DNA from 3 places in the Alteromonas sp. KUL17 genome. Region 1 is predicted to be linked to each of the others. Evidence: predicted binding sites of a transcription regulator. Region 1 holds the regulator's gene; each other region holds the start of a gene.
What was found. The regulator FliA, encoded in region 1, starts transcription of late flagellar genes. The targets are predictions, from matches to a motif close to CTAAAGNTNNNNNNNNNNNNGCCGATA.
Positions count from the first base shown of each region.

Region 2: a site for FliA is predicted at 1,969-1,995, ahead of KUL49_RS04150 (VC2046/SO_2500 family protein). Genes of this name have one in related genera too.
Region 3: a site for FliA is predicted at 1,805-1,831, ahead of KUL49_RS09015 (DUF3530 family protein). Genes of this name have one in related genera too.

Region 1 covers NZ_BJKJ01000010.1:87,097-90,378, reverse strand. The annotation lists gene KUL49_RS10935 (protein phosphatase CheZ) at 1-677, opposite strand, end outside; gene cheY (chemotaxis response regulator CheY) at 712-1,095, opposite strand; gene KUL49_RS10925 (RNA polymerase sigma factor FliA) at 1,132-1,863, opposite strand; gene KUL49_RS10920 (MinD/ParA family protein) at 1,860-2,726, opposite strand; gene flhF (flagellar biosynthesis protein FlhF) at 2,732-3,282, opposite strand, start outside.
Region 2 covers NZ_BJKJ01000003.1:193,589-196,870, reverse strand. The annotation lists gene KUL49_RS04160 (DUF6279 family lipoprotein) at 1-179, shown strand, start outside; gene KUL49_RS04155 (response regulator) at 266-1,906, opposite strand; gene KUL49_RS04150 (VC2046/SO_2500 family protein) at 2,028-2,582, shown strand; gene KUL49_RS04145 (rhodanese-related sulfurtransferase) at 2,732-3,282, shown strand, end outside.
Region 3 covers NZ_BJKJ01000008.1:28,488-31,769, reverse strand. The annotation lists gene KUL49_RS09025 (MFS transporter) at 1-320, opposite strand, end outside; gene KUL49_RS09020 (hypothetical protein) at 364-687, opposite strand; gene KUL49_RS09015 (DUF3530 family protein) at 830-1,717, opposite strand; gene rluA (bifunctional tRNA pseudouridine(32) synthase/23S rRNA pseudouridine(746) synthase RluA) at 1,868-2,584, opposite strand; gene rapA (RNA polymerase-associated protein RapA) at 2,634-3,282, opposite strand, start outside.

The sequences.
Region 1 (3,282 bases):
ATAGGGCCTTCTGCCTCTACACCATCAACCTTATCGGCCTTAACGCTGGATGGTTTAGTTTGTTCTGCACCGTCGCGTTCACCAAACATGGTAAGCATGTTAACTAAGCTGTCTTCCACTTCTTTAACCAAGTCGATAACGCGGCGAATAACCTGACCAGTTAAGTCTTGATAACCTTGAGCCATCAATACTTCTGTAAGTAACTGTGTAAGTTTAGCTGACTGTGCCGAACCTTCTTCCAACAATTCGTCTAAGTCTGCGCATAAAGCCTTGAATTCACCCAACTCTATTTGGCGATTCATCAGCTTCTTCCACTCAGGCATAACCTTTTCGATGCGCGCCGACAGCATTTCAGCGATAGGCATGCTCGCTTCAACGGCATCCATAGTAGTATTAGCAGCTTTTTCAGTTTCTTCAATTACGTAGGTTAGGCGGGATTGTGCATCGGGAATATCATCGGTCGCGAGATTTTTAATGCGGTCGTCTATTTGGAAATTATTCAGCGCGTCATGGAGCTGACGCGTCAGTTTCCCTACTTCGGCAAATAACTCAACGTTTTCTTTCATTGAGGCCGCTTCTAATAGGGCATTGGCTGAAGCGTTGTCACCCTCTTCAAGGTAGGTGACAAGCTGTTTTGCTTCTTCCAACGAAATTGGAACGTTTACATTCGTTGACATCCAGTAAACCTCATTTCTCTGGTGAGCGTCTGGATCAACCTAAACGTTCGAATATTTTATCTAATTTTTCTTTAAGTGTTGCTGCAGTGAACGGCTTAACAACGTAGCCATTAACACCTGCTTGCGCAGCGGCAACAATTTGCTCTTTCTTCGCTTCAGCAGTAACCATAAGTACTGGTAGGTGCTTGAGCTTGTCATCGGCTCTAATCGCGCGAAGCAAGTCAATACCCTGCATTCCAGGCATGTTCCAATCGGTAACTACGAAATCGAAATCACCTTGCTGCAACATAGGCAATGCAGTACTTCCGTCATCCGCTTCCTGGATGTTGGAAAAACCCAAATCTTTAAGTAGGTTTTTGATGATACGTCTCATGGTAGAAAAATCATCGACCACGAGAATTTTCATGCTTTTGTCCAAAATAGCCTCCAGTGAGGGGTTAATTGTTATTAATTTCTATTCTTCGTCAGCTTGCCACGACTTCATTCGTGATTTGAGTTTTAACATGGCCTGACTGTGAATTTGACTGACTCTCGATTCACTTACATCAAGAACCTCACCAATTTCTCTTAGGTTCAGCTCTTCATCATAATACAGCGAAAGTACAATCGCTTCTCTTTCAGGTAATGTCGTAATTGCATGGGCAAGCGCTTTTTGGAAAGCGCCTTGCATCAAATCTTCCAGTGGTGCGTCGCTACCTCGATTTTGCTCTGTCGAAATAACATCTTCTGACACACCTAAATCTTCAATACCTACCAGCTTTCCGGCATTTACTTCATTAAGCATTTGGTGATAGTCCTGCAAGCTTACATTAAGCTTATCAGCAATATCAGAATCTCTAGCATCGCGGCCTGTTTCGCTTTCTACTTGCGAAATTGCTTCAGTGATCGCTCGACCATTTCGGTGGACTGAACGCGGTGTCCAATCCCCTTTGCGAATTTCATCTAGCATAGCACCGCGAATGCGAATACCGGCAAACGTTTCAAAGCTGGCTCCTTTTGAACCATCAAAGTTTCGCGCGGCTTCTAATAATCCAATCATGCCTGATTGAATTAAATCGTCTACAAGAACACTAGCCGGCAATCGCGCTATCAAGTGATGCGCTATACGCTTAACCAATGGCGCATGTCTTTCGACTAACTGCGCTTTATCGGTTTGTTGTTGATAAGCGGCTGCCTTGCTGTTCAACGCTGACTTCCTACGGCTTTTTCTGCAACTAATTGTTCAATGAAAAACTCTAAATGGCCACCTGGCTGCGCTGGAATAGGCCATGTTAAGGCTTTACTCGCCAACTGTGTTATTGCAACGGCTGCCGGTGAACCTGGGTAAGCATCGACAATGGCTGTTTGTTTACGCACTGCTTTACGAATGTTCTCGTCAAACGGTACTGTCGCCACTAATTCTAGTGCAACATCTAAAAAACGCCCTGTCACTTTGCTTAATTTACTAAATAGCTCTTGGCCTTCTCGCACGTCGCGCACCATATTAGCCACAACTTTGAAGCGGAAAACACCGTGCTCTCTATTCAGAATTTTTATCAATGCATACGCATCTGTCAATGAAGTAGGCTCGTCACACACAACGACCATGATGTCTTGTGAGGCTTTTGAAAAGCTCAACACCATGTCTGAAATACCTGCCGCTGTATCAACGATAAGCACGTCAATTTGCGAGCGCAGCTCACTAAAGGCACGAATTAGGCCAGCGTGTTGCGTTGGCGACAATTCTGCCATCGACTGCGTGCCTGATGTGGCAGGGGCAATCTTTATTCCGTGCGGACCGGTCACTAATACTTCATCAAGTGTACATTCGCCGGAAAGCACGTGGGATAAGTTTTTCTCAACACGCAAACCTAACATAACGTCTACGTTAGCAAGACCGAGGTCCGCATCGAGAACCATTACACGTTTACCTTGCTTCGCCATGGCGATAGCGGTGTTCAATGTAATGTTTGTTTTACCTACGCCACCTTTGCCACCGGTGACGGCGATTACTTTGATTAACCGTGATTGCTTCATTTTTCTTAAGCTACTCGCTTGGTCGTCAATCATACTGCTTATGCTGTTTTAATTGCGTTGTTACCACTAGTATGATTCAAACCGTACTTTTTATAAAGCTTTGCAGCAGCGGAAACCAAAGATTTCGCTTCTGCAATCTTAATGTCTTCAGGTACTTTTTGACCATCGGTGACATAACTAACCGGTAATTGGTATTCAACCGCTGCACTAAGCACCTCTCCTAAAGAGTAGCACTCATCTAACTTTGTGAAAATACAGCCACTTAGTTCAATATCATCATACGCTTGAATGATTCTCTGCAAAGCAGGATATTGCGTATTTGCTTGCGCTACCAAATATTTTTTAACATTTGGCATTTGTCCGTTATCAAACTGCTTAATTTGTTTAATTAATCGACTATCTCTTTGACTAAATCCAGCCGTATCAATCAATACTAGTCGCTTATGACGAAGTTGGAATAATAAATCCGCAAGTTCTTCACTAGTCTGCGCTTTTCTCACCGTGCAGCCAATAATCTTTCCGTATGTCGCTAGCTGCTCATAGGCGGCAATTCTATACGTATCGATGGTAATCATCGCAACCGACTCTG
Region 2 (3,282 bases), on a different contig from region 1:
TAATGCAAAATCCGGATAATTATAAAAGCGATGTGTACAAGCAAAGTAGTGCTCATAATATGACTGTGACAGCAACGCTACTGGCGGAGATATTTTCAACTCTTTCAGAGAAACAGCGTCAAACACTGATTGAAAACGTGGATGAGCTAATCGAAACGGTTGATAATTTTATGGATTAGTTAGTAATACTTTGGCCTCGCTGGTTAAAATTTCGAACAGTAAAAAAACTAACAATCTCAATCTCATAGCTCACCAGTTTTCTAATTCAAAAGCCAATATATTTAGAGAGTTCATCTCTAAGGTTGGTGTATTTTTCTTTGTAAGGCGCCTTAAGTGACATATCGTCAATCAATTTAAACAGCCGCTTACACTCATTAATGAGTTTCATTTCGGCTTTATCTTCTTTGATTGCAATTTGTAGAAGACATTGCAATAGATTAAGCGCAACCCCTGTATTTACAGGAGCAAAGCCTTGAGCAAGGGCAAACGAAGCTTTAGCACGTTCGTAATCTTGCTGCTGATAGTGTTGAATGCCTTCGCGGTTGAACTGTTGATAACTGGCTAAGTTTTTCTGAGCATTGAGGGCTTGCGCATCAAGCATGTTTAGACTGTTTTGGTCGAGCTCATCCTGTCTTGAAGTCAAAAGTGCATTCAACTGTAGCGCATCATCAAACTCACCCAGTTTATACATAACGTTAATACTGTCAGGGATAAACGCGGTAGGGACTTCCGTGTACTTATCGTCAAGAAGTGTTTGTGACGTTGTTAAGTGGCGTTTGGCATCAATCAGTTTGCCGTCTATAGCGCTAATTCTAGCGTTTACGATTGTACCAAATATATCTACGTCAAAATCTCTGTCCATTTTTTGAAGATGTTCATCAAACTTTCCTCGTTGCAGGGTAAGTAATGCTTCTTGCTGATACTTATTGCGCTGGCGCTTGTCGTCTGCAAACTCTGCGACATCTAAAAGGCTTCGGATAATACCGCACCAGTGTAAACTTGTTTTGTGAACGGTTCGTTTTGATAAATCCCAGATCGCTTGGCTTGAACTCGCTGCCAGCACTAAATCGTCATTTAACCGACCTATTTCACAGGCTTTGAAATGCCTGGGTAGGGAGTAGGGCGACAGTTTTATTGCTTCTTTTATTGCATCTAGTGCTTTGTCGCCAGCTGTGGTGGCTTGGTGTGCTTGCGCAAGAATATCGTGGGCGTCTGCATTGAACCGGTTACGCTTTAGCGTTCTCTTGGCAATTGAAATCGCTTTCTCATATTCCTTTAAAAGCAAGTAAGTTTTTCCAATAGCTATTTGCGCCCACAGCACGGGTTTTCCGTCAATGTAGTCACGTAACACATCTAGCGCTTTATCGGGTTGCTTTATACGCCAGTATAGCTCGACTAATAGCTGTTCACAGTGACCTTTATAGTGGGAAGGGGCGTCAAGTAACGCTTCGATATGGTCGATCGCACTGTTTATTTCACCCTGTTCAACGAGACTAAACGCTTGCTGGAGAAACTGTCTTTTTTGCCACGCACGAACAATACGAGACTTCAGCTGAACTTGAGAAAAGGGCTTAATTAAAAAATCATCGGGTCTACGTTCAATACTGCCCAACACTACCGGTCGAGCGCTATCTGCGCTTATCAGAATGAACACCGATGTGGGACTGATAAGCCTTCGAGTACGCAACTCTTCAATGAGCTCATAGCCATTTTTGTTGTCAGCTCCCAAGTGTAGATCACAAATTACAATATCAAACTTATGCTTTTTACATAGTGATACCGCTTGTTCAGCAGATGACTTCGTAACTACATCAGATGCGCCCATCGAATGCATCAGCCCCTTTAATAAAAGAAGGAAAGGGCGTTGGTCTTCAACAATCAGTACTTGTTTGTTGCTAAATTGCATTTCAAATCCATGAATGAGCGCGCGATTACTTTATAGGAGTATATCTAATTTTAGATAATAAGCTTAAGAAAAACATTATCTTGCCGAAAACATAAGTATACATATGAAGTTGTAAATAAGAATGTCGCAAGAAACTGTCGAAGCTCGTGAGCAAATACCTATTGACCCCAGTATATACTGGGAGCGCAGTGGTGTGCTTGCTAAAGCATCTGCGCAGGGAGCGTTGTTCTCTTTATATCTTGCTATGCAGCAACATAGTGTTGCCGAGCCATTTGAAATTGAAGCGGTAGCGTCAGAATCTGACGATAAAAGCAGCATCGAATCCAAGCTTGCATCGTTAAATTATTATAGAAGGCCATCGCTAGCCGCTAATGAAAGCGAATGGGGCAGAATGCGCGTTTTGTCTGAGTTAGTATCTCAAGACTATGCGGCAGCAAGGTTATATTTAAGTATGAATCCCTCTCCACTTTCACAAACTGATGATGCTAAACGTCTACCCGACGATGTAGTAGATAATTGTAGTTTGGCAACACAAAAGCGGTTGAAAAAGGAATACGCTAACACCGTGAAGGAAGATAATACGATGCTATACGATATCCTCTCATCACAAGATAAAGAACACCATTCACAACAAGAAAATTCGTCACACTTCACATCTTTTGAGAAAATTGCATAGCAGTTATTTCAATTCGTTGTTGCGTGCCAAGTTTGGGTTGACGTAGGAGCGCTAATTCGTATCCGCCCTAGTTTTTATCATTCCTTTTTGTTATATTGCGCGCCGCATTTTTGCACTGGTCTTACGCTCCAATCAGCAAAGGTTAAAATATGTCTAAATATATTGTATGCGCAATGTATAAATTTGTTGCGCTTGAAAACTTCAAAGAAATCCGCCAACCGCTTCTAGAAACAATGGAAACTAATGGCATCAAAGGTACACTTCTTCTTGCCCACGAAGGGATAAACGGTACGGTTTCTGGTACCCGCGAAGGTATCGACGCATTACTTGCTTATTTAAACAGCGACGAGCGTATTAATCCTATTTCTTGCAAAGAATCTCTTCACGATGAACAGCCGTTCTATCGCACCAAGGTAAAACTGAAAAAAGAAATTGTGACCATGGGCGTTGAGGGTATTGACCCTCGCAAAACCGTTGGTACTTACGTAAAACCTAAAGACTGGAACGCACTTATTAGCGACCCAGATGTTACGGTTATTGACACGCGAAACGGTTATGAAATTGAAATTGGTACGTTCAAACACGCTATCGACCCTAAAACCGAAACGTTTCGTGAGTTTCCTGAATACGTAGCGAAAGAGCTCGACCCGTCAAAAAATAAAAAAGTGGCTATGTTCTGCACCGGTGGTATTCGCTGTGA
Region 3 (3,282 bases), on a different contig from region 1:
AGCAAAACTACACAGCCTTGCATAGCGAAAATCCAACCTCGTCGTTGACCTAATAGTGGGGGCTTGATTTTGTCGACAAGCGGAGACCAGAGGAAATTAAAAGAGTATGTCGCGAAAATAATGCCGAATAAGCCGATGGCCGAGCGAGACAAACCTTCATCTTTGAGCCAAGCAGATAGCACTGAACCAATCATGATCCAAGGGAAGCCACTGGAAATGCCGAAAAGAAATATACTGAGGTATCGTTTGTCGTTAAACGTTTTTAAAGCGTTGAGCAAAACTGCGGCCTTAGGCAAGAATACAAAAGCATATTGAGCCATGAACCACAGTGAGAAGCAATAACGCGTTGAAGTGAAAGTTTTACTATGGACGAATGCCTACGCAGTCGAGTGGGCAATGACCCAAACCTTCAAGGAAATTCACGCAGTTATTTAGTTCATCTACAAGAAACTGGTCGTTAATTAGCTTGTCTTCATTCCAATAATGCACTTGATGAAGTAAATGCCAAAAAACCCGTTCTTTTTGTGTATAGGGCTGCGTTAAGGTGTAATCAATTTGCCCCCATTCTTCCATACTATCCCAAAAGAATAGCTCGATCTCCTCGATAGGAAGCTCTCCTTGCCAAAATGCTCTCAAATAGAAACACAGCTGCTTTGCTTTGTTATCTACGAAATCTTGAACACTCACAAGTAACTCAACCGTTTATGTTTGCTAAAAGTATTATAGTTCATAACAATCTTACTGCTTAGGACAGAGGCTTGCTATTTACACCATTAAATTTAGGTAATTGTTTTGGATACTAATTTAGCGTAATCGGTTAATTATCGAATTACCAGCCTAGGTGGCGAGTCCAACCAATAGTACTATTTGCAACTATCTGAATATGAGGGGATTTCTGAAACTCCTTTATACTAAAGGCTAATAAATTGCTGGGAATAATTATTTGTCGATAGTGCATCTTTAGTGCGTTTTTTGCGCTAATCTTTCGCTTTTGCGTGGTACTGTTCGCCCAGTCGTTAAATCCACTTAGTGACAGATCCAATATTGGAAAGCTGGACTGCGCTATATTATCTATAACTAATGTGTTCGTTGATTCTTCTGGCCAAAAAGGTGAAATGGCTACGAAAGTGTCTGGATGAAGTTGAGGCTGTTGCTCTACGACGGACAAGTAAGTTGTGGCCAGCATGCCTTGTGCAATGACCATACGGTAGCCTGAATTGTCTTGTAAATAATTATTCAATGCATTGAGTTGTAAACCCAGCGCTGAAGTTGCAGATTCAAAATTGAGATATTGCGTAAGTTGATTACTTCTGGGGTGGATATTTTGGGCTGACATAGACGTAGTTTCAGAGTCTGACATGTCGGTGTTTGTAGATTCAGCAGGTTGGTTTTGCTGGGAAGTGACATTGACCGGCAAATTAAACGGACTTATCACTACATTCCAGCCTTTTTCAGCAAGCATGTTGGCAAGGCTATTTCCCTGCGCGAGCGTAAGGCTAGAGGGAAAAGGCTCTGTGAGTATGATAGCCACACCCAAAGATAATGGTGTTTGCGCTTCAATTTCAATAATTGGGGATTCAACTTCTCCAATCATCAAAGGTTTCACTTCTCCAGGCAGATAGGCGTGACTAACATCTGTGAAAAAGTCACAGTGAGCTGTCATAGGCAATAGCGAAACAATAACAGCAAATGTTAAAAGGAGAGCGTGCCTTTTCATAAAATGTGGTTTGCCTTTACCTTAATCTGGATCTATTCAGCCTGGACAGCATCAAATTAATTCGTACATCAAACGTTATACGAAGGTTATCGGCAGGGTGCGTAAAAACTAAAATGGAGTCTATTGATAAAGTTGAGTAGCGTTAGAACGCTACTCAATACTTTCTGAGAGCGGCTTTGGGCAAAACGGACTAAAAGGGATGGCGACATTAAAGTGCAGCCAATGCCCAAGTGTCGGGTGCGAAAGACTCAAGCTTTCAGCATGAAGCTGTAAACGAGGCGCCATGGATAACGCTTCTTCATGGGCATAGAGTCTATCTCCCAAAATAGGGTGACCCAAAGCAAGCATATGTACTCGCAGTTGGTGAGAGCGACCGGTAATGGGATAAAGGGCAACGAGAGAATAGGGTCGCTCTTTTTCATCCAGTGTGCGCTCAATGACGTCAAAGTGCGTTACGGCTTTTTTACCGCGCTCGAAGTCTACCATTTGCTTTGGCCTGTTTGGCCAGTCGCAAATAAGGGGAAGGTTAACCTCTCCGCTGTCTTGTTCTACATGTCCATGAACTCGGGCGAAGTAGCGCTTTTTAGTTTGACGTAACTCAAACTGTTTCGAGATATGGCGATGGCTGTCTTTATTAAGCGCCAGCACCAAAATACCCGAAGTCGCCATGTCTAAGCGATGCACTACTGTGGCGGTGGGATACACTCGGTTAACCCGGCTAATTAGCGAGTCGCGGTGCTCCAATGCTTTGCCCGGAACGCTCAATAGCCCGCTAGGTTTATGCGCAACCACCATGTCCTCATCTTGATACAAAATATCAAGATAAGGTGTCATCGGTGGGTTATAAACAAAACTTGGGTTCGCCATTATGTACTCGTTACTTCACAGTCGCTTTTGAATGTTTAACCTTTCGAGGTTACGGGTTATTTACCACAATACGAATGGCGTCCAGCTGAACATCTGCATCCTGAATAACTTTATCAAGGGCGTTCATTTGCGTTTCAATAAACTCAATTTCGCTGTCACGTACTGCTGGGTTACGCTTTTGAAGATCGCGCAAGCGCTGTATTTCTTCGTTAAGCGTGCTGTGCATGCTGTTAAGTGCGTCGTGTTGCTTTTGGTTAGCTTGCTGATGGGCAAGCTTACGCGCCTTTTCAATGGCAAGCTCAAGCGGCTGTTGCAAGGCTTTTAGAAGCTGAGCCGAGATCTTACGTCCAATCTTACGCTTAACGTCGAAGCTTAATTCAGACGGGTTTCCTTGCGCATCTAGACACACTCGCACGGGCGTTTGAGGTAAGAAGCGACCCAACTGAAGCGCTTTAGGCGCTTGCGCTTGCAGCACAAACAACGCCTCAACCCAATAAGCGCCTTTTGGCAAAGACGGCTCGGCAATGAAGCCCATGCTGCTCTTTCCGTGTACGTCGGTGAGTACTACGTCCATGGCGGTATGCACAAGTGGATGATCCCAGCTTAAAAACTGCACGTTTTCTAGCGTAGTGGCAACACGGCGCTTGTAAGTGACTGTCATGCCTTCTGGGTCAAGACCTGGAAGCTGGCTCACCATC